One region of the Thioalkalivibrio sp. HL-Eb18 genome, then DNA from elsewhere that is predicted to be linked to it. Evidence: predicted binding sites of a transcription regulator. Region 1 holds the regulator's gene; each other region holds the start of a gene.
The links. Region 1 encodes FliA, which starts transcription of late flagellar genes. Its sites were predicted from a motif close to GCTAAAGTTNNNNNNNNNNCNGCCGATA; they were not measured.
Positions count from the first base shown of each region.

Region 2: F813_RS0109020 (flagellin) is a predicted target of FliA. The motif match lies at 4,516-4,543, and genes of this name have one in related genera.
Region 3: F813_RS0102105 (chemotaxis protein) is a predicted target of FliA. The motif match lies at 4,585-4,612, and genes of this name have one in related genera.

Region 1 covers NZ_KB822971.1:31,942-41,538, reverse strand. The annotation lists gene F813_RS0109850 (chemotaxis response regulator protein-glutamate methylesterase) at 1-458, opposite strand, end outside; gene F813_RS0109845 (chemotaxis protein CheA) at 461-2,608, opposite strand; gene F813_RS0109840 (protein phosphatase CheZ) at 2,688-3,464, opposite strand; gene cheY (chemotaxis response regulator CheY) at 3,567-3,947, opposite strand; gene F813_RS0109830 (RNA polymerase sigma factor FliA) at 4,007-4,768, opposite strand; gene F813_RS0109825 (MinD/ParA family protein) at 4,765-5,589, opposite strand; partial or broken gene flhF (flagellar biosynthesis protein FlhF) at 5,749-6,820, opposite strand; gene flhA (flagellar biosynthesis protein FlhA) at 6,899-9,010, opposite strand; gene flhB (flagellar biosynthesis protein FlhB) at 9,010-9,597, opposite strand, start outside.
Region 2 covers NZ_KB822969.1:97,082-106,678, reverse strand. The annotation lists gene fliD (flagellar filament capping protein FliD) at 1-933, opposite strand, end outside; gene F813_RS0109030 (flagellin) at 1,191-2,435, opposite strand; gene F813_RS0109025 (flagellar protein FlaG) at 2,697-3,056, opposite strand; gene F813_RS0109020 (flagellin) at 3,203-4,438, opposite strand; gene F813_RS0109015 (YIP1 family protein) at 4,955-5,584, opposite strand; gene cobS (adenosylcobinamide-GDP ribazoletransferase) at 5,660-6,430, opposite strand; gene F813_RS0109005 (histidine phosphatase family protein) at 6,540-7,112, opposite strand; gene cobT (nicotinate-nucleotide--dimethylbenzimidazole phosphoribosyltransferase) at 7,109-8,170, opposite strand; gene cobU (bifunctional adenosylcobinamide kinase/adenosylcobinamide-phosphate guanylyltransferase) at 8,223-8,744, opposite strand; gene F813_RS0108990 (cobyric acid synthase) at 8,741-9,597, opposite strand, start outside.
Region 3 covers NZ_KB822961.1:131,679-141,275, reverse strand. The annotation lists gene flgE (flagellar hook protein FlgE) at 1-690, opposite strand, end outside; gene F813_RS0102125 (flagellar hook assembly protein FlgD) at 716-1,387, opposite strand; gene flgC (flagellar basal body rod protein FlgC) at 1,401-1,820, opposite strand; gene flgB (flagellar basal body rod protein FlgB) at 1,857-2,267, opposite strand; gene F813_RS0102110 (protein-glutamate O-methyltransferase CheR) at 2,438-3,253, opposite strand; gene F813_RS0102105 (chemotaxis protein) at 3,527-4,456, opposite strand; gene flgA (flagellar basal body P-ring formation chaperone FlgA) at 4,699-5,433, shown strand; gene flgM (flagellar biosynthesis anti-sigma factor FlgM) at 5,565-5,879, shown strand; gene F813_RS0102090 (flagella synthesis protein FlgN) at 5,893-6,378, shown strand; gene F813_RS0102085 (flagellar brake protein) at 6,497-7,213, shown strand; tRNA gene F813_RS0102080 (tRNA-Pro) at 7,311-7,387, opposite strand; gene F813_RS0102075 (MerR family transcriptional regulator) at 7,471-7,827, opposite strand; gene F813_RS0102070 (integration host factor subunit alpha) at 7,811-8,110, opposite strand; gene pheT (phenylalanine--tRNA ligase subunit beta) at 8,115-9,597, opposite strand, start outside.

The sequences.
Region 1 (9,597 bases):
GCAGAGGGGCGGGCCTCGACCGCTGGACGTGCGCTCCCCGGCTGGCTGACCGAACGGGCCCGGCTGCGCGAAAGGCTGCGCACCCGCCGGCGCAGCATCATACGTGCGCTGTCCTCGTCGGATGCGATGTCACTGAAGCGTTTCGGCAGAAAATCGACTGCCCCCGCCTCCAGCGCATCCAGGGTCGCCTGGGCTCCCTCGGTGGTGAGACTCGAGAACATCAGTACCGGCCGAGGGTTCTCGGCCATGATCCGGCGCACCGCGGTGATACCGTCCATTACGGGCATCTCGATGTCCATGGTCACGACATCCGGGTCCAGTTCCTTGACCTTGCGAATCGCCTCCTCGCCGTTCTCCGCGCTGCCGACGACCTCGATCCCCGCGTCGGCGTCCAGAATTTCACTGATGCGGCGGCGGAAAAACCCGGAGTCATCCACCACCAGTACCTTTACCGGCATCCTTAGCCCTCGATTGTTTGCGCGGGCCGCCGGGTGCGGCCCGCCGACGGGATCTTGTGCGTCAGCAAGCCCACGAGATCGGCGACATCCAGGATCAGCGCAATCCCTCCGTCGCCCGTGATGGTCGCGCCTGCCAGACCCTTCACGCCCTGCAAGTTCTGCCCCAGTGGCTTGATCACCACCTCTTCCTGTCCGACCAGGTCGTCGACAACCAGCCCCACCTTGCGATCGGCCGTATGCACCACCACCACATGCGACTCCGCCTTGGCTTCGGGGACAAATCCCGGCTTCAACCAACGCTTGAGATAGTGGACCGGAAGCGCCTGATTTCTGACGACAATGACCTCCTGGTCATCCACATAATGGGTTTTGGTCAGATCCAGGTCCAGGATCTCCGAGACAGACGCCAGCGGGATCGCGAACCGCCGCCCGTCGAGGATAACCATCAATGCAGGAAGTATCGCCAGGGTCAGCGGCAGCTTCACCCGCAGCGTGGTCCCGACCCCAATCTCGGAATCGATCTCGATGGTCCCGTTGAGCTGCGAGATCTTCGTCTTGACGACGTCCATCCCCACCCCGCGACCGGATACATCCGAGATCTCGGTCTTGGTGGAAAACCCCGCCATGAAGATGACGTTGAAGGCCTCGCGATCGGTCATCCGCTCGGCCATCGCGGGCTCCATCAGGCCCTTCTCGACGACCTTGCGCCGCAGGGCCTGCGGATCCATACCGCCCCCATCGTCCTTGATCAGCAATGCGATGTGGTCGCCTTCCTGCGCCGCACCGAGCACCACCGTACCCTTGCGCGGCTTGCCGGCCTTTTCGCGCACCTCCGGGGTCTCGATACCGTGGTCCACGGCGTTGCGCACCAGATGCACCAGAGGATCGGACAGCGCCTCGACCAGGTTCTTGTCGAGGTCGGTGTCCTCGCCAAAGATCTCCAGCTCGATCTCCTTACCCAGGCTACGCGACAGATCGCGGATCACCCGCGGGAAGCGATTGAATACCTTGTTGACCGGCTGCATGCGGGTCTTCATCACCGACGTCTGAAGATCCGATGTCACCAACGCCAGCGAACTAATGGCCTTGCCCAGCTCGTCGTCCACATGCTGGGTTCGCAACATGCTCAGGCGGTTACGCACCAACACCAGCTCGCCGACCAGATTCATAATCTCGTCGAGCCGTTCGGTGTTCACACGGACCGAGGCCTCACGCTGAGGGGCCTGCCGGGCGCCAGCCGCCGCGGCCGCAGGCTTGGCAGCCTGTGGCTTGGCCTCGGAAGCCGGCGGTTCCTGTGCCGCACTGGCGGCGGCTTCGGGCTCCACGCTCGGCTCTTCCTGCGTGGACGACTCAGCGGCAGCAGGTGCCGGCGCGGCACTGGCAGGAGGCCCATCACCTCGCGCCTGCAACTCGTCCAGCAGGTTCTCGAATTCATCGTCGGAAATCAGGTCCTCTTCATCCCCGCTTGGCCCGGCTGCATCCGAATCCGTGCTGGGCGACCCTGCGTCCGCATTCGACGACGTAGCGGAGTCCTGGGCCGCCTGCGGCGAACCATCGCCGTGCAGCGAATCCAGCAGGGCCTCGAACTCATCGTCGGTGATCTCGTCATCGGCGCCGACCAATCCCGAGTCTTCCCCCGCCGCGTCGTCCGCGGCCATCGCGGTCGCTTCCACCTCCGCGGGGGGTGCCGGTTCCGGCTCCGGCTCGGGGGACTCGTCGGGCGTCGCGACTGCGTCGGGTTCGGAATTGCCGGCCACGTCTTCGTTCTTCGCCATCCGCCGCAGGTCTTCGACCAGATCAGCCTCCGCGGGCGTCGGATCGACCCCGGAGCGGAGGTCGCCAAACATCACGTTCAGCGTATCGAGGACCCGCAGCATGGTATCCATCAGGTGACCGTCGACCTGACGCTCCCCGTTGCGCAGGAGATTAAACACGTCCTCTGCGTGATGGCAGACGGTCACCAGCGGATCCAGGCTCAGAAAGCCCGCGCCACCCTTGATCGTGTGAAAGCTGCGGAATACCGCGTTCAACAGATCCCGGTCATCGGGATGCTGTTCCAGGTCGATCAGCTGCTCGTTGAGTCCTTCGAGCAGTTCCCCGGCCTCGATCAGGAAGTCCTGAAGGATTTCGTCGTTGGGGTCGATGGCCATTCGGTCTCTCCGTTCCGGTGAGGCTTGCCGTTAAGGGATGGGCGCCGGGAAGCCGCTGATTCAGGAATCAGCGGGCTGCCTAGAAGCCCAGACTGGACAACAGATCGTCCACCTCGTCTTGTCCTTGAACGACATCCTGGCCGGAATCTTGAGTCTTTGGCACTGCTGGTCCGTGTCCGCGCCGATCGCCCTCGCGCCGCTCGGTATCATCGTCGAGCGTCTTCTCGGCGGCCTCGATGGTCTCCATGCGCCCGCTGGACAGTCGAATGAGCGAGACCAGGTTCTCCTCCAGGTCCGTCACGAGCTGGATGACGCGCCGGATCACCTGCCCGGTAATATCCTGGTAGCTCTGCGCCATCAGTACTTCCGACAGCAAGCGCCGCAGCTCTTCGGTGTCGTCGTTGGCCTGCGCAAAAAACGCATCCAGCTCGCGGGCAAACTCCCGGAACTCATCGACCGAGAGTTGCCGATTTCGGAAACGAGTCCACTTCGCCGTCAGTTCGCCGGCCTGCTGGCTGAACGACTCGGCAATCGGCAGACTCGTCTCGATGGCGGTCAGGGTCTCGTGGGCGGCCTTCTCGGTCATCGTGACCACATAATTGAGACGCTCACGGGCATCCGGGATCTCGGCCTGGGTCAGCTCCACCAGCCGCGAATCCCCGCGGAAGCTTTGCAAGGCCTCGTGCAGGTCGCGCGTGAGCTTTCCGAGTTCGTCGAAGAGTTCGCGGTCGTAGGGACGCGCCAGCTCCTGGATCAGCGCGCGCGCGGCCACCTCGTCCCCTGCCTCCAGAACCTGCACGAGCTCCCGCGCGCGAGCGATCTGCTGCTCACCGATCGATTGTTCTTGGTCTGTCATCCAAAGCCCCTTGCTCGCTCCCCATCCCGAACGTGATGCCCGGAATCAATCCCCCGGCCATGCATTGTCGCGGACCAGGAGATGTCGACACCGAAACCCAAGTTAACCTTGCGCTTCAATGCGTTCGAATATTTTGTCGATCTTTTCCTTGAGGGTTTCCGCGGTAAAGGGCTTCACCACGTAGCCGTTCACGCCCGCCTCGGCCGCCTCGACGATCTGATCACGCTTGGCCTCCGCCGTCACCATCAGCACTGGCATCGTCTTCAGCTTCTCGTCGGCCCGAACCGCCCGCAGCAGGTCGATGCCCGGCATGTTGGGCATGTTCCAGTCGGTGATCAGAAAATCGAAGTCGCCGTTCTGGAGCATCGGCAGTGCCGTGCTGCCGTCATCGGCCTCTTGCGTGTTGTTGAAGCCAAGATCACGCAAGAGGTTCTTGATGATCCGTCGCATCGTGGAGAAGTCGTCCACGATGAGAATTTTCATTCCCTTGTCCACAGGTCACTCCGGGATAAATGATTCATGTGAGTACTAGAGCGCGGCCCTCAGAATAACTGCAAAGCCTCGCCGTCTTCGAGCCAGGAACCCAGGCGCGCGCGCAGTCGGATGACGGCCTGACTGCGGATTTGGCTCACACGCGACTCGGTCACCCCCAGCACCGCGCCAATCTCGCGCAGGTTGAGCTCCTCGATGTAATAAAGCGACAGCACCAGACGTTCGCGTTCGGGCAAATCACCCAGCGCGGCGGCCAGCTCCTCGCGAAATTCTCCAGCCTCGATCGTGCGCGAGGGCGAGGCCTCCTGCCCCTCGATCACCCGGTCCGCATCACCATCAGTGCCGCCCAGGTCGTCCAGCGCGAACAGATGGGCGCCGGCATGGTCCTGCAGCATCGAGTAGTACTCGTCGATCGGCACCTCGAGTTCCTCGGCCACTTCGACCCCGCGCGCCGCCCGCCCCTCTCTGGCTTCGACCGTCTGGATCGCCTCGGCGATCTTGCGGCTGTTGCGGTGTACCGATCTCGGCGTCCAGTCACTGCGGCGTAATTCGTCGATCATCGCGCCACGGATCCGAATCCCGGCATAGGTAGCAAACGTGGCACCCTGCCCGCCTTCGAATTGCCGCGCGGCCTCCAGCAGGCCGATCATGCCGGCCTGGATCAGGTCATCGACCTGGACCGAGGAAGGCAGACGCGCCATCAGATGATGCGCGATGCGATGCACCAGCTCGATATGCTCCGCAACGCGCTGCTCGTGGCCTGTCGCGGCCACGCTCTCGTATCCGGGAAGGCGATTACGCGGCGACATCATGCGCTCTGCAGCATCCGTTCGACGAAAAACCCGACACCACCGTCCGCACCACGGGCCACCGGCCAGCGGTCCACCGTACGGGCGAGCTCGGTAAAGGCCTTGGCCGCCGGACTGCCCGGATACTGCTGCACGACCGGCGCACGTTTCTGTACGGCCTTGCGCAGATGCTCGTCCATCGGGATGTAACCGGCAAGATCCAGGATCACCTCCGGCAGGTAGTTGTCGCAAACCGTGGTGAGTTTCTGCAACAAACGCTCGGCACCCGCGCGGTCCTGGACCATGTTCGTGACCAGCCGGAAACGCCGCATGCCATGGTCGCGGTGCAGCACCTTGATCAGCGCATAGGCGTCGGTAATCGACGCCGGCTCGTCGCAGACGACGACCAGGGTCTCCTGGACCGCCCGGCAGAAGGTCGTCACGGATTCCTGCAGACCTGCCGCCGTATCCACCACCAGCACATCCAGCGGTTTGGAATAGGCGCTGAATGCCTGGATCAGACCGTTGTGCTCAAGCGGCGTGAGATTCGCCATCGCCGCAATCCCCGACGCCGACGGGATGACCTTGATTCCCTCGGGACCCTCGATCAGGACTTCCTGGAGGTCGTCCACCTGCCCCGTCACCAGGTCATGCAGGGTGCGCTCGGGCCGCAGCCCGAGCAGTACATCAGCGTTGGCCAGCCCCAGGTCAGCATCAAACAGCATGACCTCGCGGCCCAGCCGCGCGAGCGCTACCGACAGGTTAACCGACACATTGGTCTTGCCGACGCCGCCCTTGCCGGAGGCAACCGCAATGACCTTCAACGGCTCATTAGTGCGTGGCATAGCGTCCTTTCCCTACCGGATGGATCATCTCCAGAACGCCCGCATCCCGAGTACGGCCCGGCGACGGCGCACTGCGACCGTTATTTGCGAAATCCGCCAGGCTTGCATCGGTCCATCGTTCATCGCGAGAGGATCGACGCGCTGGCCCGCGCTCCTCGCCGAGCGCCCGCCGGGTCAGATCGCCCGTCTCGACCCGGTGGAAGTCTTCGGCAATCCGCTGCCCATCGCTGACAAACGTGAGACCCAGGTGTTGATCGAGCAATACCGACAACGTCTCCCCCAACTGTTCGGCTTCGTCGAGTTTGGTCAGCACCAGTGCCGATGGCTCGGTCTTCCGAAACGCATCCAGCACTCTTCGCAGCGCCGCCGCCTGAGTGGTCGCGGAGACGACCAGCCAGCTCTCGCGCCGAACACGGTTCGGCCAGCCGGCGAACAGGGACTCGTCACCCACCGCGGAAGGTGCCTGTCCGGCGGTGTCGACCAGGATCAGGTGCCCATCCTCCGCCCGCGCGGTCATGTCGCGCAACTCGCGCGCGCCCTGCAGCACCCGCAATGACACGCCCGCCATCTGCGCGAACGCCTGCAACTGGCGCGTGGCCCCAATGCGCTGCGTATCCAGTGTGACCAGCGTAACCGAATCCGCGCCCATACGGCGGATCTGACGCAGGGCGATGCGCGCGAGCGTGGTGGTCTTGCCCACCCCCGTAGGCCCCACCAGGGCCAGTACGCCGCCTTCATCCAGGATATCCGGATGGCGAGTCGCAATCGCCCCGGAAAGGCGTGCGCGCAGCCGCTCCCAGGCCTGTTCCACGGTGCTGTCGTCGAGAATACTCCCGGCGAGACTGCGCGCCAGTGACTCGCTGAACCCCCGGTCCATCAGACGAGACTTGCACTCCGCCGCCAGCGGATGTCGCGCCGCCCACTGTGCGGCCTCGTTGTCGCTGTGCTGGCGAGTGAGCAGGCTGCGCAGATCCCGCAGTTCCTGGCGCATCGCGGCAAGCTCGGGGTCCGCGGGCCAGGCCGAGCCCGGGGTCGGACGCGAGGCGGATGGCGACGCCTCGTGCGGGGCATGGACCGCATTCACCGCGGCCTGCTGCTCGCGTTCCGAGACGCCCGCATCCCCATCTTCCAGCGCCGCGACGACCTCCAGCCAGCCATCGACACGACGGCTCGACAGGATCACTGCATCCTCGCCCTGCTGTTCACGCACCTGCCGCATCGCATCGCGCATGTCGCGTGCCCGGTACCGTCTCACATTCATCGCTGTTCTCCCGTTTAGCCCTGGCGGACCCGATCGCTACTGTTCGTCTCAGGCACTCGTGGGGGCTGCCTGCCGGGCCGAGTCTTCCTGGCCCACTGTGGCCACCACGCGGATCCGCCGGTTGTCGGGGATCTCGGTAAAGGCCAGCACCGCCAGGTTGCGCACGGCTCCGCGGAGCCACCCGGCAATCCAGGAACGGATCTCCGGGGCCACCACCAGGATGGCGGGCTGGCCGCTGGCCTCCTGACGCTGGGCGGCCTCGGACACCGAACGCTGCAGGCGTTCCGCCAGGCCCGGCTCCAGCCCCACGGTCTCGCCATTACTGCCCTGAAGGGACTTATGCAAAAGCTGTTCCAACGATGGGTCGAGGGCAATCAAAGGCAGCTCATCGTCCGGTCCCACAAGGTCCTGCACGATCGAACGCGACAGCGAGACCCGCACGGCCGCGGTCAAAACGCCGGGATCCTGACTCTTCACACCCTCCTCTGCCAGGGTTTCGGCGATCGTGCGCAGATCGCGAATCGAGACCTGCTCGGCCAGCAGGTTCTGCAGGACCTTCAGGATCACCGACAGCGAGAGCGTCTTCGGCACCAGGTTCTCGACCAGCTTCGGCGAGTGCCGCGCCAGCTGGTCCAGCAGGTGCTGAGCCTCTTCGTGACCAATCAGTCGATGGGCGTTCTCGCGGAACACCTGCGACAGATGCGTGGCGATCACGGTGGAGCAATCGACCACGGTGTAGCCGGCGCCCTGCGCCTGATCACGATCGGCCGGGTCGATCCACAGAGCGTCAAGATTGAAGGTCGGGTCCTTCGTCGGCGTGCCCGGCACAGTGCCGAACACCTCGCCCGGATTGATCGCCAGCTCGCGATCCGGGAAGACCTCGGCCTCCGCCACCGTGACACCCAGCAGGGAGATGCGATAGGCATTCGGACTCAGTTCCAGGTTGTCGCGGATATGGACCGGCTGCAGGAGGAAACCCAGCTCCTGGGACAGCTTGCGGCGAACACCCTTGATCCGACCCATCAGCTGGCCGTCCTGGGTGCGGTCCACCAGTGGGATCAGGCGATACCCGACCTCCAGGGACACCAGGTCGACCGGGGGCACATCGTCCCAGGTCAGGTCGCGATTTTCCGGACTGGTCTCCGCCGCCTCGTCGGGCACACGCTCCACCTCCACGGTCTGTTCGCGCTCACGCCGCTGCATCAGGTAGGCCGAGCCAATAGCGAGCGACGCCAGGCCCAGGAACACGGCATTGGGCATGCCCGGCACGAGCCCGAGCACGGCGATCACGCCACCGGCCACGTACAGCACGCGCGGGTTGGAGAACATCTGCCCGAACACCTGCTGGCCCATGTCCTGGGTGCTGGAGACGCGCGTCACGATGATCGCCGTGGCCGAGGACAGGACCAGAGACGGGATCTGCGCGACCAGGCCATCGCCAATCGTCAGCAGCACGTAGTTGGTCGCGGCGTCGCCCATCGACATGCCGTGCTGCAGGGTGCCGATGGTCAGCCCGCCAATGATGTTCACGAACAGGATCAGGATCCCGGCGATCGCATCGCCGCGCACGAATTTCGAGGCACCGTCCATCGAACCGTAGAAGTCGGCCTCGCTGGCGATCTCCTCGCGGCGCTTGCGCGCCTCTTCCTGAGTGAGCAGGCCGGCGTTCAAGTCGGCGTCGATCGCCATCTGCTTGCCGGGCATCGAGTCGAGGGTGAACCGGGCGCTGACCTCGGAGACGCGCCCGGCGCCCTTGGTCACCACCACGAAGTTGATGATGATCAGGATGGCGAACACCACCAGACCCACGGTGTAGTTGCCGCCGACCACGAAGTCGCCGAAGGCCTGGATCACCTGCCCGGCCGCATCGGTACCAGTGTGACCCTCCAGCAGGATCACGCGCGTGGAGGCCACGTTCAGCGCCAGCCGCAGCAATGTGGCGACCAGCAGCACCGTCGGGAACACCGCGAACTCGAGCGGGCGCGGGGTGTAGACTGCGACCATGATCACGACCAGCGACAGCGCGATGTTGAACGTAAACAGGACGTCCAGGGCGATGGGCGGCAGCGGCAGCACCATCATCGAGAGCATCGCGATCAACAGGATCGGCGCCCCCAGGCCCCACTTGCCGACAGTTCCCAGGCGGTCGAAGAAGGCCACTAGCGATTCCTCCGACGGCCGCGCTGCTGCTGCGGATCGAGATAGTCATCCGGCACCGGCAGGTCATCCGGCATCGCGACGTCTGCATCCGAGCGCTTGAGCTGATAGACGTAGGCGAGGATACGCGCGACCGCGACGAACAACCCGTTCGGGATCTCCTGGTTCAAATCCGTGGTGAAGTAGATGGCGCGGGCGACCCGGGGTGCCTCGACGCGAATGATCTTGTGTTCGTCCGCAACCGCGCGGATCGAGGCCGCGACCTCGTCCACGCCCTTGGCCACCAGCTTCGGCGCGGCCATGCGCGAGGCCTCGTAGGTGATCGCCACCGCATAGTGGGTCGGGTTGGTGATGACCACGTCCGCCTTCGGCACCTCCTCCATCATCCGGCGCTGCGCCATCTCCTGCTGCAGCTGCCGGATCTTCTGCTTGACCTCCGGCTTGCCGTCGGTCTCCTTGTATTCGTCCTTCAGCTCCTGGCGCGTCATGCGCAGCTGCTTCTGGTGGTTCCACATCTGGAACGGAGCGTCGATCGCGGCCACGAGAATCAGTGCGGCCGAGACCGCAACGAAGGTCCCCAGCGCCAGCTG
Region 2 (9,597 bases), on a different contig from region 1:
GTTGCCAAGACGGCTGCGAATCCCGCGCACCGTGCTGTCGCCCGTCAGCACGGCCGCCTCGTCCTCTTCGGGATCGTAAGCCGTGAGCTGGTTGGTCTGCCCGATGAGCGCGTTGTAGTTCTCCACGAAGCTCTGCAGCAGCGATTCCAGCTCGTCGCGATCCTCCGACACGGACACGGTTGTCGGGCCGCTGGAGACACCCGTCAGTTCGATCTCGAGCCCCTCGATCGTGTCGCTCAACGTGTTACTGGAGCTGGTGACGGTCAGTCCGTTGATGACGGCCTCCGCGTCCTGGGCCGCGCGGGTCTCGGTCAGGTTGCTGCTATCCAGTCGGCCCAGTCCACTGCCCTCGGGGTCTTCCGTCGCCGTGACGGAGATGGTGTTATCCGCTCCGGTCTCGTTCGCGCTCAGTACCAGGCGCGCACCGTTGCCGTCATTCACAATGGACGCGGTGACACCCGCTTCGGAGTCGTTAATCGCATTGCGAACATCGCGCAGGGTGGCGCCCTCTTCCACGTCAATAGTGACGGCATTCCCGTTGCCGACCTGGATCTGCAGCTGACCCGCGCCTACTTCGTCATCGGCGCTGTCGAAATCACCGGCAGCCGAGGCAACGATCTGAGATTGCGCGAGCTGATTGACCTCAAGCGAGAAATCACTGTTCTCGGCGTCCCCGGTCACCGTGACGTTCGCCACGCTGTCATCCGCCACCGAGGCCGATTGCGTAGGTTCGAAACCGGAAAGATCGCCCAGCACCGAACCCACCTGATCCACACTGCTGGTCAGCTCGCCAAAGGCCGAAATCTGCGCGTCAATGCGCTCTTCGCGCTGGTTCAGGCGCTGTTCTTTGGGCTCGCGCTCGGCCGCTACGAGCTGCCCTACCAGCTGATTCAGGTCCAGTCCGGACCCTACACCGAGAGAACTAATTGCCATGACGCGCCACCTCACCACGCCCCTGTTCGGGACTTTCGCATGCGTTCTAGCTGAGTATAACGACTGTTTCAGCGATTTCTTTAGCCAAGCCGCGCCGCTTCGTTCGTGAACCGGTTCACGCTTCGGCTTCAGTCTGGCGCAGCCGTAGCGAGTACCCAACCTGGCTTCACATGGTTCGGAATTGGATCCGCGCAATAAAAAAAGGCGGGCAGCCCAAGGCCACCCGCCTTACATAAGGTCTCCTTGAAGACCCCGGCTTACTGCAGCAGTGCCAGCACGTTCTGCGACGTGGCGTTCGCCTGCGACAGTACGGAGGTCCCCGCCTGCTGGAGGATCTGGGCACGGGTCAGCTCCGCGGTTTCCTCGGCGAAGTCGGCATCCCGGATCCGGGAACGCGCAGAATCCAGGTTCTCCGAGGAGATCTCCAGGTTGGCGATGGTGTTCTCGAAACGCACCTGCACCGAGCCCAGGTCGGCACGCAGGGAGTTGACCTGGTCCAGGGCACCATCCACGACAGCCAGGGCTTCCGTGGCACCCGCGCGGCTGCCGATGTCGACGTCCGTGAGGTTCAACTGTTCCGAAGTCGGACCATCGGTCTCGGTGTCGGCCGAGAACAAGTCGACCGTCGTCGGATCATCGTCATCGAGCGTTACCTGGCCACCGCTTAAGGTAAATTCCGTATCAAAATTCCCGCGAACGGCAATGGTCGTCTCACCCTCATTGTCGGTAATGAGTGCGGCACTCAAACCGGCATCACGAACCGCCTGCGTTTCACCGTCATCAGCCCCTTCAAAACTCGAGATAGCCGAATTAATTTCGCGAACCGCATCCTGCAGAGTGGTGACGCCATCCAGGTCGACGTCGATCTCAATTCCGAGGTCATCCTGGACGCCGACTTCATCCAGGCGGATCTCGATGTCATCGATTTCGTCAATCCCGACATCATTTAGCTGTTCCTGAGTCAGGCCTTCAGCCCCTTCGGCGATCGCTCGACCGAGTTCAGTCGCCCGAGCGTCGGCACCGGACACCGCGATGTTCTGACCCTGGTTGGCCCCGATCTGGAAGAAGATGTCGTTCAACGCCCCATCCAGGATGGCGTCGCCGTTGAACTCGGTCTCGTTGGCAACGCGGCTGATCTCGGCCACCAGCTGCTGGGCCTCGTTGTTCAGGGCCTCGCGGTCGGACGCGGAGTTGGAGTCGTTCGCCGCCTGTACGGACAGTTCGCGGATCCGCTGCAGCGCGTCGCCCACGGTGCTCAGCGCACCTTCGGCGGTCTGCGAGAACGAGATACCGTCGTTGGCGTTGCGCACAGCCTGGTTCAGGCCGTTGATCTGCGTGCTGAAGCGCTCGGAGATGGCCAGACCGGCGGCATCGTCCTTTGCGCTGTTGATTCGCAGGCCCGAGGACAGCCGCTCGAGGCTCTGGCCCAGGGCACCCTGCGACTGGCTCAGATTGCGCTGAGCGTTCAGGGACAGGATGTTCGTGTTGATAACTTGGGACATGATTACGTCTCCTTACGGCATAGCTTTAGACCGCCTCGGGCGATCGCGATGGCGGCATTCAACCGCTCTCAGGCCCGTTAACGACAAGCTATCCGTGAGCTTTAACACGAATTTTCGATTTTCTTGCCATTGTGCCTCTGTGGGGTCCGCAACGATTTCCTGTCGAGCCCCCACATCCGATGCACACCCATATCGGCCGACAGAAAAAAGCCGGGACAAGCCCGGCCGAAAGTCACTGTGGTTGATAATGTGCCGGGTCGGTCAGGCCCGTTCCTCGACCCCCGTACCATCCAGGCCTTGCTGTTCCTGGAAATGACGAATCAGGGCCACCACTGCCTCCGGCGGAATCTGCCGGATCACCTCGTCCTGCTCGGCATCCTTGACCGTGATCACCGTCCGGCCGCTCGAATCATCCACGCTGAACTCCAGCGCACGCTTGGACGATTGCAGATAGGCGTTGATCGACTCCACCACCTGCTCCATGCCCTCCGACTCTCCCAAGTCCACAGACTGGGTCGATTCATCCAGCCCCCGTTCAGGAATATCGGGGCTCGCCGGGACATCCCCGAAACTGGCATTCCGAGAACCCGCGGTATCGTTCAACCCTTTAGCAACCGGCATCGAGGCATCGCCCTGCCCCTGACGGGCAGGCTGAAACACCAATGAAGTGATACTGCCAATCGAATCACTCATCTTGCTTCCCTCGCCATTAAAGGCGGGTGACCGTCTGGCCACCCGCCCGTCTCATGGCCTTTTACCGGTTCAACTTACTGCAACAGGGCCAGCACGTTCTGCGACGTCGCGTTCGCCTGGGCCAGCACCGAGGTACCGGCCTGCTGCAGGATCTGCGCCCGGGTCAGCTCGGCCGTTTCGGAGGCAAAATCTGCGTCCCGGATACGCGAGCGGGCCGACTCAAGGTTCTCCGAGGATACCTGCAGATTGGCAATGGTGTTTTCAAAGCGGACCTGGACCGAACCCAGATCGGCACGCAGAGAGTTCACCTGGTTCAGCGCACCATCGACGATGGCCAGAGCTTCGGTGGCACCGAAACGACTTGCAATGTCCACGTCGGTCAGATTCTTGGCTTCCGAACCAGTGTCGTCAAACAACGTGATGTCCGTGGTATTTCCCGCCCCGTCGTCATCATCGAGGCTCACTACGCCCCCGGTAACTTCAAAATCCGTATCGAAATTACCGCGGATCGCGATGGTCGTTTCGCCATCATTGTCGGTCACGAGTGCCGCACTAAGGCCCGCGCTGCGTACAGCCGCAACATCCTCGTCACTGCCTTCAAAATTGGCGATGGCAGAATTAATTTCCCGTACGGCATCTTCCAGCGACGTGACACCCGTCAGGTCGACCTCAATGTCAATATCAAGTCCTTCCAGCACCCCAACTTCATCAAGGTTAATCGTAATATCGGTCATCGAACCGATGCCAACATCGTTGATCTGCTCCTGGGTCAGACCGTCTTCCCCCATCGCAATGGCACGACCCAGCTCGGTAGTACGAGCATCCACGCCCGAAACGGCAATGTTCTGTCCCTGATTGGCCCCAATCTGGAAGAACAGATCCTGCAGCGCACCATCCAGGATCGCGTCACCGTTGAACTCGGTGGAGTTCGCGACGCGGCCGATCTCGGCGATCAGCTGCTGGGCCTCGTTGTTCAGGGCCTCGCGGTCGGAGGCGGAGTTGGAGTCGTTCGCCGCCTGGACGGACAGTTCGCGGATACGCTGCAGCGCATCGCCCACGGTGCTCAGCGCACCCTCGGCGGTCTGCGCAAACGAGATGCCGTCGTTCGCGTTGCGCACGGCCTGGTTCAGGCCGCGAATCTGGGTGGTAAAGCGTTCGGAGATCGCCAGACCGGCGGCGTCATCCTTGGCGCTGTTGATCCGCAGGCCGGAGGACAGTCGCTCCAGACTCTGGGCCAGCGCGCCCTGGGAATTACTCAGATTGCGCTGAGCATTCAGGGACAGGATATTGGTGTTGATGACTTGAGACATGATTACGCTCCTGTAGCGTCATGCCGAACCACCTTGGTCGGCTTCCTCGGCGAACACTCGTGCGCCTTCGAAAGCAGTAACGACCGCTCGACCGAATCCTTTAGCCCCATTCCGGAAAAATTTTGCCGCCCGCCTGAACGTGTCCACCACGGCGCACGCTCGCCACCCCAGCGCTTCGGCTCACACCACTCATCAGCCACGGCCGATACGAAGCCGCACAGCGCCACAGGGGACACAGGCCAGCCACATACCCGTGGTCCTGAACAACCGCTTTGACACACCCAGGTGATGCGAGAAACCTGTGTCAGGTCCGAAGCCGCTACTACCGTCATTGCCAAGGAGCAAGGCCACCCAGCAAACAGCCTCGACTCTCAGAGATATGGATCTTGGGCAACGAAAACCAAGGCGGCCCCAGTTGTCCGATTTCCCCCTGTAGGAGGTCAGCCCTCTGGCCGATGGGGCGTTGGCATGTTCCCAATCGGCCAGAGGGCTGGCCTCCTACAGGGCCGGAGTGAATCAGATCAGCCAGGTGGTGCCGATGCGGGTCTCGGGGGTGGCGCCGGGGATCAGGTCCATCAACAGCCAGCCGAAGATGAGGGTGATGAACGCGCCGCAGAAGACGGTGGCCACGAACAGGCCGATGCGGTTGCCGCGCTTCAGGCCGAGGATGCCGCGCAGCGACCAGTACAGCAGCCACAGGGAATACAGGATCAGCAGCAGGCCGATAGTGTTGCCCCAGGGCCAGGGAAAGGCGGCGGCCACGTTACCGACCCAGGCGGGCAGCAGGCCGATGGTCACCGCCAGCATCGCACGGTCCGGGTGGGAGTAGCCCTGGAACAGCTCGGTCAGGTAGTGCGCGGACCAGGCCAGGCCCAGCACCCCGATGCTCATCGCCAGCACGCTGTAGACACCGAAGCCCCAGGCCCCCGGCATCGCCTCCGGCGGCAGCCCGGTCGGGATGGTCTGGTACAGCCACTGGCTGACGATCACGCTGAGCAGCAGCACCGGCAACGCCAGTCGCACGAACGTCTGCCACCAGGGCGGCACCGTCTCCAGTTCGCCGGCCTCGCGTACCGCCCGCAGGGGGTTCGTCAGTGTGCGCAGGACCAGCCGGCCCGGGTTCAGACGGGAGGGGAATGAGTTCATCCCGTCAGTATGTGGCCATCCCGTGACGGTTTCGTGACAACACCAGCCCCGAACCCTGCCCTCGCCGATCAGCGCCTAGCCAGCAAGCGCCAGGACCAGAATCACGAGTGTCAGGGTCTCCACCAGCTCCAGCGTCGCCCCGGCCGTGTCGCCGGTGAAGCCTCCCAGCCAGTGTCTCAGTACGCGCGTTGCCACCCACAGCGTCAGGCCGGCGGCGACCAGGGCCGGTATCACCCCCCAAAGGCCGGAGAGCAGGCCCAGCACCAGCACCACGACGGCCGAGCCGCCCACGACGCCGATGGCGGCGCTGTGAGGAAGGTGCTTCGCCATGTCCGCACCCAACCCCACGGGGTTCACGTAGGGCGTGGTCAGAAACAGCACCGGCGGCACCACGCGCCCCAGCAGCACCGCCAGCAGCAGCGCGATCCAGGCACCGGTATCGGCCACCGCCACCAGCGCCGTGCCTTTCAGCAACAGAATCAGGATCAGTGCCGCCACAGCCATCGGGCCACAGGCCGGGTCCTTCATGATGGCCTGGGCCCGCTCCGGATGCCGCTGACCGCCGACCCAGGCATCCACCGTGTCCGCCAGCCCGTCCAGATGGAGTGCACCGGTGAGCGCGACCCAGAACGTCAGCACCAGCGCCGCGACCAGCAACACCGGCGCCCCCGGGATCGCGGACAGCCCGATCCCCGCCAGCACCAGAAGCAGACCCAGGATCAGCCCCACCAGCGGATAGGCCAGGAGCGAACGGCCGAGGTCCTCGGGTCGCGGCTCCTGCGGGGGCGTCGGCAGTCGCGTCAGGAACTGCAAGGCCAGCCAGAAGGGGGCAAACACGGAGTTCATTACTCCCCTCCTTCCAGTCTTGCCGTAGGAGGCCAGCCCCCTGGCCGATGGGGCGTTGGCCCATTCCCAATCGGCCAGGGGGCTGGCCTCCTACAGGTTTCCTGCCCGATCACGAGGGGACCCCTTCGCGCTGGCCCGGCTCAACAACGTACAGCGAGGCCAACGGGACTTCGATCGACAATAGCTTCTCCAACGGCCAGCCCTCCAGGTATGCGCGGAGCAGGCGAATCACCCCGCCGTGGGTGACGACCAGGACGCGATCACCCGGCGCGACCACGCTCTGCTCCCAGCCGGCCAGCACCCGGTCGCGGAAGCGGCCGAGGTCTTCGCCATGCGGCGGCGGGTAGCCGAAGGGATCCTGCCAGAACCGCCCCAGGGCCTCGGCATCGTCACACATCAGCTGCTCCGCGGTACGTCCCTCCCAGTCCCCGAAATGTAACTCCTGCAGGCGGGGATCACACTGCACGGGGATTCCGGCCGCGCGGGCGAAGCCTTCGGCCGGAAGCCGACAGCGCTGCAGTGGCGAACACACGACGCGATCCCACTCGCCGGAGGACTCGAACGCCGCGCGCATCGCCCTCTCGCCTTCAGGGGTCAGCGGATCATCACAGCCACGTCCGCGAAAGCCGGTGCCGGTGGTCTCGCCGTGGCGCAGCAGGCCGATCCGGGCTGCAGCGGTCACCGGGTATCGCCCGAGACGCCGGCCTCGGCGAAGGTCGCCATGCCGGCGTGCAGCTCGCAGGCCAGGCGCAGCAGGGGCACGGCGGTGGCCGCCCCACTGCCCTCGCCGAGGCGCATGCCGAGATCGAGCAGCGGCTCGGCCGCCAGTGCTTCCAGCAGCCGCTGGTGACCCGGCTCCGCCGAACTGTGGGCAAAAAGGAACCAGTCCGCCGTGCCCGGACACAGCCGCTCCGCCACCAGCGCCGCCGAGGTACTGATGAAACCATCCACCAGCACCGGCAGCCCGATCTGCGCCGCCGCAATGTAGGCGCCAGCCAGGCCCGCAATCTCGAACCCTCCCAGACAGCGCAGACTGCCGAGTGCCTCGCCACGCACCGCGGCGTGGGTGCGCAGGGCCTGCTCGATCACCTCGGCCTTGTGGCGTACCCCGTTCGCATCCAGACCCGTGCCGGGCCCAGCCAGATCAACCGGGGGCAGGTCCAGTATCGAACAGGCGAGTGCAGCGGCGGCCGTCGTGTTGCCGATGCCCATCTCGCCACCGATGAACAGTTGTGCGTCCCCCCGTCGCGCACGCTCGGCGCACTGGCGGCCGGCGTTGAGCGCGCGTTCCAGCTGCGCCGGCGTCATCGCCGGCTCGCGTACGAGGTTGGCGGTGCCGGGCCCCAGGTTCAATTGCTGCACACCGGCGACGGCCGGGGGCTGAGCCACGGTACCGAGGTTGATCACCTCGATGGACGCCCCCAGGTGCCGGGCCAGCACCGAGATCGCCGCGCCGCCGTTGGCGAAGTTCGCGACCATCTGCGCAGTCACGGCCTGCGGGAAACGCGAAATGCCCTCCGCCACCACACCGTGATCGCCCGCAAACACCGCGATATGCACCCGCTCCAGCATGGGCTGGGACACACCCTGCATGGCGGCCAGGCGCTCGGCGATCGACTCCAGTCGCCCGAGCGAGCCCGGTGGCTTGGTCAGATGGGCCTGGCGCTCGGCCGCCGCCTGGCCCGCCTCGGCGTTGAGGGCAGCCGGCGGCACCTGCAGCCAGTCACAGTCTTCGGTCACGTGTTCTCCTTATTTGACCAGTCTTCGTGGCCGCAGCAGAGCACGCCCTGGATCACAGCGGGTCACCCTTGAGCACATGCGGGAGGCCGGCGACGGTCAGGACGACACGGTCCATCGCCGGGGCCAGGCGCTGGTGCAGCCAGCCGGCCTCGTCGGCGAACCGGCGGGACAAGGCATCCATCGGGGTAATCCCCATACCCGTCTCGTTGGACACGAACACGAGCGTGCCCGGCAGGCGCGGCACGGTCGCGATCAGGGCCTCCCGCTCGCGCTCGATCAGGGCCTCGTCCTCGGTGCACAGGAGCTGGGTCAGCCACAGCGTCAGACAGTCGACCAGCAGGCACCCATCTGGCCTTGCAGCCTCTTCCAGCGCGGCGGCCAGGCCGGTATCCGCCTCGATCAGGCCCCAGTCTCCGGGACGGTCGGCGCGATGGCGCTCAATGCGGCGCGCCATCTCGGCGTCGTCGGCACGCGCGGTAGCGACATAGGTCACGTGCAAGCCGCTGGCATCGGCCAACTGCTCCGCCAGCCGACTCTTGCCGGAACGCACGCCGCCGAGCACCATCGTCTTCATGTCACAGGCTCCGAGTTTCCTGCCCGCAGCAGCGCGAGGATGCGCCCCAGGTCCAGGTGCGCCTCCAGGGTATCGGCCAGGCGTTCCAGGCCACGCTCGCGGGCGGTCGCCAGGTCTTCCCCATGCTCCGTCCCCGTGCGCATGCCGGCCCAGTGCAGCAAAGCCTCGGCGGCAGCGGAGGTATCGAATACCCCATGGACATAGGTCCCCGCCACCGCATCGTCCTCGCTGCGCGCGCCGTCCGGGCCATGCTGCAGCTCCAGTAGGGCGCGACCCAGCCCGGCTCCGGTCGTCACACCGGCATGGATTTCGTAGCCCTCCACGTGGGCTTCCTGGCCCAGCACACGCCCCCCGGCAACACGCTCCAGGCGCTTTTCGGGCGCGAGACGCGTCTCGATGTCCAGCCAGCCCAACCCCGGCGTGGAACCAGGCCGCCCCTCGACGCCGTCAGGATCGTGTACGACCCGACCCAGCATCTGGAAGCCGCCACAGATCCCGAGCACCTTGCCGCCATAACGCACATGGCGGCGCAGCTCGGCCTCCCAGCCCTGTTCGCGCAACCAGGCGAGGTCATCACGCACGGCCTTGGACCCGGGAAGGATGATCAGATCCGCCGGCTGCAGCGACTCGCCCGGGCCGGCGAAGCGAAGGTCCACAGCCGGGTGCAGGCGCAGCGGGTCGAAATCGGTATGGTTGGAGATACGCGGCAGGGCCGGCACGACGACCTTCAGGGCATCCGCCACCTTCTGCGGGACCGCCTCGCGCGGCAGGGCGTCCTCGGCATCCAGGTACAACCCGTGCAGGTACGGGATCACCCCAAGCACCGGCTTGCCGGTCTCCTGCTCCAGCCAGT
Region 3 (9,597 bases), on a different contig from region 1:
GTCCTCGTTGATCGGTTCGCCATCAACGGTCATGAAGGCCGTCCATTCCCGCTCGTCGCTCTTCACAAAATAGAGGCGCGCGTCGCGCGAAGTCCCCAGTGAGTCATACACCGTCAGGGAGGTCGAGTAGTTGTAGCTGTCCGGATCATCGAAATCGAAAGTATCCGGGTCCAGGATGGGCGCGTCCGACTGCAAGTTGACCAGAGCCTCGATCTCGCTGGTGGCCTGCGGTGCGGAAGCGCCCGTCTGCAACCGAAGATCCCCTAGCTGCCCTGTATTGAAGTCGGTATCGGTGCTGCCCGGGTTAATCGGCGGATAGCCTTGGAGCTGTTGGCCCTGGTTGTTCACCAGGAACCCGTCGCGGTTCACCTGAAACTCGCCGGCACGGGTGTAGAGGCGGTTGCCACCATCGTTCAGCACGAAAAAGCCCTCGCCATCGATCGCAAGGTCAAGCCCGTTCTCGGTAAACTCCGTGCGCCCCTGCGAGAACTGCTGAGTGACGGCCATCAGCCGCGAGCCGCCACCGGTCGCGGTCTGGCTAACGCCACCAAAGCTCTGGGCAAAGACATCACCAAATTCCGCGCGCGAGCGCTTGAAGCCCGTGGTGCCGGCATTCGAGACGTTGTTGCCGGTGGTCTGCAGATCGGCCTGTGCCGAGTTCAGTCCGCTCAATCCGATGTTGAAGGGCATACTGGTCTACCTCCGTTTGTGTCCGTCAGCTGCTGATGCGCCGGACATCCGAGAAATTGATCTCGCCCAGACCCCGGACCATCAGGCCCAGGCTGGAATCGTCACCTACCGAAACGCTCTCGACGCGGGCGTCGAGAAAGACATCCACTGATTCACTACTGGAACCGCTCTGGGCCGACGCCCGAAATTCATATACGCCCGGGGCCGCAGGCGTCCCGTCATCGCGCAGACCGTCCCAGGTGAATTCCTGCAGCCCTTCACTGGCCGAACCCAGATTCATGCTGCGGATGCGTTCACCCGTGGGGCTGTACACCTCGACCTGCAACTGACCGGTGGACTGATCAAGGTCCACGGCACCACGCACCATGCCCTCCGGCCCCAGTTCGCTGAAATCTGTCGGTACCAGTACGTCCTTCCCGACCAGGGAGGCCGCCTGCAAGGTCTGGCTCTGACCCATGGATTGCGCCAGTTGCTGGAAGGACTTGGACAGCTCCTCGATGCCGGTCACGGTCGAGAACTGGGCCATTTGTCCAATGAACTCGCCATTTTCCATCGGTTCGAACGGGTCCTGGTTCTGCAGCTGCGTCACCATCAGCTTCAGGAAGTCGTCCTGACCCAGGCGATCCGTTTCCTTGTCGTCCTGCCTGGGACGTGACAGGCCCAGTCGATCCAGCATGTCCGGTGAAATCTGTGTCATGCGGCGCTCCGGTTTAGCCCTGGCCGATCTGCAACGTGCGCTGCAGCAGCTGGCGCGAGGTTTCCATCACCTCGACGTTCGCTTCGTAGTTGCGCGAGGCCGACATCATGTTGGCCATCTCCTCCACCACGCTGATCGCGGGACGGAAGATGTAGCCGTCTTCGTTGGCCTGCGGGTGATTCGGTTCATAGTGCGGCTGCGGCGGCGCCTGCGATTCGTCAATACCCGCCACCCGAACGCCGTTGGATGCGCCGTTCGGGTCGGCCTGGTTCATCACGGTCTGAAACAGCACCTGCTTCGCCCGGTAGGCCTCGTCCGGGTTGGTCGCGACGGTGTTGGCATTCGCCAGATTCGACGCGACCGTATTCAGCCGCACCGACTGCGCGGTCAGCGCAGAGGCCGAGGTGTTAAACAGCTTGAACAGATCACTCACGACATCACTCTCCTGGTCCCAGCGTTGGCGCTCGCATTAGCGCTCGCCCCGCAGGGCGTCACGGATGCCGGAAACCCGGCGGTTCAGGAACTCGAGGCTGCTCTGGTACTGCAGGGAGTTCTCCGCAAAGGCCGCTCGCTCCAGCTGCGGGTCCACCGTGTTGCCATCCAGCGACGGCTGTGACGGCACGCGGTAAAGCGTCTCCAGCGACCCGTTCGTGCCGCCCGATCCTCCAGGACCAATATGGCCCTGCTGGGTGCGCGCCATGGGCAGATTGCCGCCCTCACCGGCCGCCGCCTGCAATGCCGAGCGAAAGTCGATGTCGCGCGCCTTGTAATTGGGCGTGTCGGCATTCGCGATATTCGAGGCCAGCAGTTCCATCCGCTTCGCGCGGACGTTGACCGCCTCCGGGAGAATGCCCATCGCCTTGTCGAGAGAGAGACTCATCCGTCGTACCCCGTCCGCCAATTGCGAACTTCAGGTTCTTCGGGACGAAACCGCTTCGCCCCGCATGACAGGGACAAAGCAATTGGTGTGCCACTATGGGCTGACGAATGTCTGGATAGGGGTGCCGAGGTCGCCGGGAACGACCGTATGGGGAAGCGCTACAAGGCGCGTCAGCCCTTCAGACGAAGGACCGAGCCGTACTCGGTGCGAACGGTTTCGAAGGCCTGGGTGTAAGGGCCTGCGGTCTCGGAAGCGCCAAGAAACAGATAACCACCGGGGTTCATCTGGCGGGCGATTCCGTCAAGAACCTGTCGCTTGGTCTCTGCGGAGAAATAGATCAGTACGTTACGACAGAACACGATGTCGAACTTGCCCAGTGCCGCGTAGCTGTCGATCAGGTTGAGCTTCTGAAAGCGGCAGCGGCGCTGGATCTCCGTACGCACGCGATGGCCCTCCGCCACAGTCTCGAAGAAGCGGGCACGCCGCGCCTCGCTCAGGCCGCGCACGATACTCAGCCCGTCGTACACCGCGCGCCGGGCATCGTCCAGGATCTTCTCCGAGAGGTCCGTACCCAGAATCGACACCGGCACGACGCGTTTTGGGCGCGACTCTTCCCATTCGGACACCACCATGGAGATACTGTAGGCCTCCTGCCCGCTGGAGCAGCCGGCCGACCAGACCTTGATCCCCGCGCCCTTCTCCGCACGCTCCGGTAGCAGGACATGGCGCAGGATCTCGAACGGGAAGCCATCGCGAAACCAGGAGGTTTCATTCGTGGTCATCGCGTCGATCACCCGTGTGCGCAGGCGCGGATTGGGCGCCTGACGCATCGCATGCAGCAACTCCGGGACGCTCTTGTAGCCGAACTCGTCCAGCAGCCGCGACAGACGACTCGACACGAGATACTGACGGCTGTCGCCCAGTACCAGGCCACAGCATTCGGACAGGAAACGCGAGAACTCCTCGTAGTCGCGCGAGTCGATCACGAAGTCATCCTTGAAAGTCGACGGTGCGGGCGGACAGGCACGTTGATGACGAATCCTTGACAGCATGTCGGAAAACCCGGCCAAGGGGCACGCGAACCCCCATCCCGGACAGGGGCAGTATACGTGCAACCGCGCGGACGCCGACAGCATCCCAACGGGCGGTGGATGCGGCGCGCCATGGCCGCCGATCTTCACACGGCCGGCAATCCGTTACCGCTTCCATGCCGCCAGGGCCGAATCGGTCGATAAACGCAAACGGCGCGGGCACCGGCATCAGTCCTTGCGGGTCTGATCAAGTACAGCCTCGGCCAGCTCGTCGGGGTTGAACTTGGACAGGAAGGCGTCGGCCCCGGCACGCTTGACCATATCCGTATTGAACTCCCCGCTCAGTGACGAGTGCAGCAGAACCCGAAGGCCTTTCAGGCGATCGTTTGCACGAATTCGAGCGGTAAGGGTGTACCCATCCATGCGCGGCATCTCGATATCCGAGATCACCAGCTCCACCACCTCGTCCACGGTTCCAGCCTCGGCCTGCTCCTCCAGGAAATCCAGGGCCTCGCGACCGTCCTTGAAGACCACATACTCCCAGCCCAGGCCCTTTATCGCACCCTCGATCTGCTTGCGGGCGACCACGGAGTCATCGACGATCACGATCTTGCGCTGTCCATGCCGTGCACGCTCTTCCTCGGCCTCCGCACGTACCTCGTCGGAGACACTGGACGGCAATGGATTGACGATGGACAGCACCCGTTCGACGTCAATGATCTCGACCAGCTTGTTGTCGATCTCCGTAACCGCCACCAGAAACGACTCGCGCCCAGTCCCCCGAGGCGGTGATTTCACGTCTTCCCAGTTGACGTTAACGATCCGGTCGACCGCGGACACCCAGAACCCCTGCACCGACCGATTGAACTCGGTCACCACGACCTTGTGGTTGTCCGTCTCGCCCACGGCCGTGCGCAACCCCATGGCGCGCGCGAGATCGATGATGGGGACAGTCCCGCCGCGCAGCGTGGCCACGCCCCGCACGACGCTCAGCGATCCGGGGATCTGCCGCAGCGGCGGCGACGGGATCACCTCGCGCACCTTGAATACGTTGATACCGAAAGTCTGCGAGCTCCCCAGATGAAACAGGAGCAGCTCCATACGGTTCTGCCCCACCAGTTGGGTACGCTGATTCACATCGTCAATGAATTGACTCATTGTCCTGCTCTCCCCCTCGCCCAGCGGCCAGCCACCTCGACTCGCCGTCCCCAGTGTGCACCCCGTGGACCGACGCTGTCATGCTACAAACCGCCGTCGCATGCCGATTGCACGCGTTCTAGACCCGGTAACGGCCGGCCGTAGTCACTCTTGAGGGTACGACCCTTATTGCCTGGCATGCTTTCTGCTTGCACGTCTGTTCAAACCTCTCGAGTCCTGACGAGCCGACGCGCATCCAGCCCATGAACCAGCCAGCACTCAAACCTTCTATTCGCTCCTGGTGGCTTCCGGCCGCCATGGGCGTTGCTCTGGCTCTGGTCTCCATAACGGCACAGGCCGAGATCGAGGCAGTCGAGAACATCCGCCTGGCGGCGGAGCGCTTCATCCAGGAGGAGCTGAACGTCGAACCGGGCGACGAAGCGGTGGAAGTTCAGATCGGCCGCCTGGACAACCGCCTGCGCCTGGCCCGATGCAGCGAGGCGCTGGAGACCCGTTTCCCGCCTGGCGGACGGCGCGATGGCAATACGGCGGTACAGGTTCAGTGCGAGGCCCCCGTCAGCTGGTCAATCTATGTGCCAGTCACGGTCGAGCGTTACGCCGAGGTCCTCGTCGCCAGCCGCAACCTGCGGCGCCAGCACACGATCCTCCCCGGCGATGTGCGCACCAAGCGTATTCAGACCTCGCGCCATGCCGGGAGCTATTTCGAGACCAAGAGCGAACTGGTGGGACTGCAGACCCGGCGCAACATCCGACCTGGTCAGATCCTGGGCCAGCAGCACGTCACCCAGCGCGAGGTGGTCAGCCGCGGTCAGCGCGTCACCATCCTCGCCGAGAACGGCTCAGTGGTGATCCGCATGCAGGGCGAGGCACTGGAGAACGGCATACTGGGCGATCGTATCCGCGTGAAGAACACCTCGTCCGGCCGCGTCGTGGAAGGCGAGGTACTCGAGTCCGGACATGTACGCGTAGCCCTGTAGAATGGCGGTGTGTCTCGTCACCATCCACAAACTGTGAAACGAATCGAAAAGTCACGGCTCAAGGGGCTACAGTTTCAGCCGGCGCTGCCGCTAACCCCTGCAGTAGAATTGCAAAAACAGGAAACCGCATGATGGATATCAAAGGCCCGAACTCCCCCGGCCTGCGCCCGGACGGCAACAGCTCGAGCGTAAAGGGCCGCGACGAGACCTCCCGGCCCGACGCAGGCGCCCAGGGCAATGCACCCGCGCCCGCACGTCAGGATGACTCCGTCACTCTGACCGGCGCGGCGCAGGCAATGAACGCCGCCTCCGGGGCCGCTGGCAACGCCCCGTTCGACGAGGCGCGTGTCGCTGAATTGCGCGAGGCCATTTCCAACGGCCAGTACCCGGTAGACAACGAGCAGCTCGCCGATCGCATGATCGAGCTGGAAAGCCTGCTGCGCTAATCGAGACCCCACAATGTCGCCCGAACAACGCCACGCCTTTCTCCGCTCGCTGGAGGCCTCGATTCGGCTGAGCCACCAAATGGAAGACATCCTGCTGCAGGAGACCCGCGCCGTGGAATCGCGGGCAGCCGAGACCCTGAGCGACGTCGTGGCCCAGAAACAGACACTCCTGCAGGAGCTCGAGACCGAGAGCCGGCGACAGCGCGAGACGATCGAGGCGGCGGGCGAAACCTATACGCCCGAGGGCCTCGCACGGCTGTTCAGCCGGCTCGAGAGCAGCGCCGAGCTGGAGGACCACTGGCAGGCGCTGCGCCGTTCGGTGGAGCGCTGCAATACCCTCAACCAGGGGAATGCCCGACTGATTGATCGCGACCGTCGTCGCGTTGAGATGTCCATCCAGATCCTCCGCGGCGAGGAACCCGGCCCGGCCCCCACCTACGACCCCTACGGCCGCACCCAGTCCGGCAGCCGTACCGGTCGGCGCATCACCCGCGCATGACCCGCGCGCGCCCTGCGCGACACCTCTGCGCCCTTCTCCGTTCCGCGTCCGGGGCTGGTATTCCGGACCGCCCGGCAGTACCGTGCGGCTTGGCCCAATAATTACAACAACGCCACGCATGGAAGAGACCGACTACACCGTCGACAAGCCGGAGCGGATTGCCGGCATCCTCAAGGATCTGGATCACAAGCTCACCCTCGTCAACGTCCGTCTCGACGACGATGGCCCACTGTACAACTCCGCCCTGGTTCGCCTTGATTCCGGTGCACGCGAGCTCTTCCTCGACGAACTCACGCCCGTCGAAGCGAACCGCCACGCCCAGGAAGGCACCGGTATGCGGGTATTCGCCAGCCTGCGCGGGGTGGCCGTACGCTTCTCCACCGCCGTCTCGCGCATCGAACGCGAGGACGCCGGGGTCCTCTACGTCTGCCCCTACCCCGACACTCTGGAGTATCTGCAGCGACGCGAGACCTTTCGCGTGCATATCCCGATCAGCGAGCGCCCGCGCATCGAGTTGCAGTACCGCGAATGGAAAGACCCCGGTATCGGGGACCTGGCCGACCTGTCGGCTCAGGGGATGTGCGTGGAGGTACCGCAAGACTGGGTCGAAGCGCTCGAGATCGGGACCCCGATGCGGTTCGAGAACCTGCTGCTGCCCGACGTTGGCGAACGCCTGGGCGGCGACCTGCGCCTGGCCAACCGCCGTCGCAGCCCGCGCGACGGATATGTGTATGCTGGCTTCCAGGTCACCGGCATGAACCAGTGGCTGGAGCGGCAGTTCAATATCGCCCTGCTGCACTATCAGCGCGAGGCCCGACGGCGTTCGATGGAGTAACCGACGAGGCCAGCCTCCCCCTCACTCCAGACACAAAAAAGGCCGCTCAATGCGGCCTCTTGTTTCACCTGAAGAATTTTCTTCAAGCCGTTGAATTTGGTCGGGACGGCAGGATTTGAACCTGCGACCCTCTGCACCCCATGCAGATGCGCTACCAGACTGCGCTACGCCCCGAAGCCGCGAATCATATCCCATTCCCCGCGCCCACGAAAGGACCCGAGCGGCCAGGGCAACACTGATCAGTGTTGCCCTGAACCTCAGGCGCGCAACACGCGCAACACCGATTCCAGCTCCGAGATCGTGTCCTGGATGATCTGGCGTGCCTGCTGGCGATCGCCCTTGGCCTCGTCGCCGGAGAGCTTCTGCCGCGCGCCATTAATGGTGTACCCCTCTTCGTACAGCAGGGCCCGGATCTGGCGGATCAGGATCACGTCCTGGCGCTGATAGTAGCGCCGATTGCCCCGCCGCTTGACCGGCTCGAGCATCGGGAACTCCTGCTCCCAGTAGCGCAGTACGTGAGGTTTCACCTGGCACAACTCGGCAACCTCGCCAATGGTGAAGTAGCGCTTGCCCGGGATCGCGGGCAGTTCCTGGTGGTTACTCGCTTCCAGCATAGCTTTCGACCCGCTCGCGCAGCTTCTGACCCGGTCGGAAGGTGACGACACGGCGCGCCGAGACCGGGATTTCCTCGCCGGTCTTCGGATTGCGACCAGGCCGCTGGTTCTTGTCGCGGAGGATGAAGTTGCCGAAGCCGGAGAGTTTCACACCCTCGCCATCCTCCAGCGACTGGCGCATCTCCTCGAAGAACATCTCGACGAATTCCTTGGCCTCGCGCTTGTTCAGGCCTAGTTCTTCGTTCAGCGTGGCGGCAAGATCCGCCTTCGTCACTGCTGCCATGGAATCACTGCCTCAGGGTTGCCTGGAAGCGAGCGTGCAGATGCTCGACGACCTTGTCGGTGACGTTTGCCACGTCCTGTTCGCCTAGGGTGCGATCAAAAGCCCGCAAAATCAAGCCCAAAGCGAGGCTCTTTTCGTCCGGATTCAAGCCCTTGCCCTGGTAGACATCAAACAGCCGAACATCCTGCACCAGCTCCAGCCCCAGTTCTTCGATCGCGCTCAGCACATCACCGGCCGGAACGGTCTCCTTCACTACCAGGGCCAGATCACGCCGGATCGACGGATAGGGCGACAGCGGTGCGAACTGCGCGACCGGTGCATGCAGGATCGCCCGGGCATCGAGATCGAACAGATACACCGGCCCCACATCGAACCGCTTGCAAAGCGCCGGGTGCAGGCGACCGACCCAGCCGATGGGACGATCACCCGCCAGAATCCGCGCGGACTGCCCGTCGTGGAGCGCAGGATGTTTCTCCGATCGAAAGCCCAGCGGCGCCTCCACCGAGGCGCAAAGCGCCTCGACGACACCCTTGGCATCAAAGAAATCGATGCGACGCGACGCGGTCTCCCAGTGCTCCGGCTGCGCCCGTCCGCCCAGCAGACCTGCGAGACGCGGCTCCTGGCGCAGGCCGGAGGCATCCGGCACAAAACGCAGGCCATGCTCGAACAGCCGCAGATCCGGCTGCTGGCGCGCCTGGTTATAGGCCGCCGTGGCGACCAGACCGGGCCACAGGCCGGGGCGCATCACCGCCAGATCGCTGGAGATCGGGTTGGCCAGTGCCAGCGGCTCCACCGTGGGATAGAAGGCCCGCGAGGCCTCGGCATCGATAAAGCTGAAGCTGATGACCTCGTGAAACCCCTGGCTCGCCAGCTGATCGCGCAGACCACGCAAGGCCGGCGGCCGCTCAGCCGGCGCCACCGGGGACGGCAGACGCTGCGGCAGCCGGTCGTAGCCATGCACCCGGGCCAGTTCCTCGATCAGGTCTTCCTCGCGTTCCATGTCGAAGCGGGCGCGCGGGGCCCGGACCTGCCAGCCGTCGTCCGTGGACGCAACCTTGCAACCCAGGGCACCGACGATACGCTCGACCTCGTCATCCGCGAACGTCGTCCCCAGCAGCCGCTCGATACGAGGCCGGCGCAGCTGGATCGGTTGTTCGAAATGAGAAGACGGCAGCTCACCGACGCGCTCCACCGGCCCGCACTGCCCGCCACAGATCTCCAGCAACAGACGCGTCGCACGCTCCATGGCCTGCTCGACCAGCGTCGGATCCACACCACGCTCAAAGCGATGCGAGGCGTCGGTATGCAGCCCATGGGCTCGCGCCCGCCCGGCCAGCGCCAGCGGGGCAAAGTGGGCACACTCGAGCACCACCCGCGTCGTGTCATCGTCCACGGCGCTGTCGGCGCCGCCCATGATCCCGGCCAGGGCCACCGGAGCAGTCGCCGAGGCGATCACCAGGTCCTGCTCGGCGAGCTCGACTTTCTGG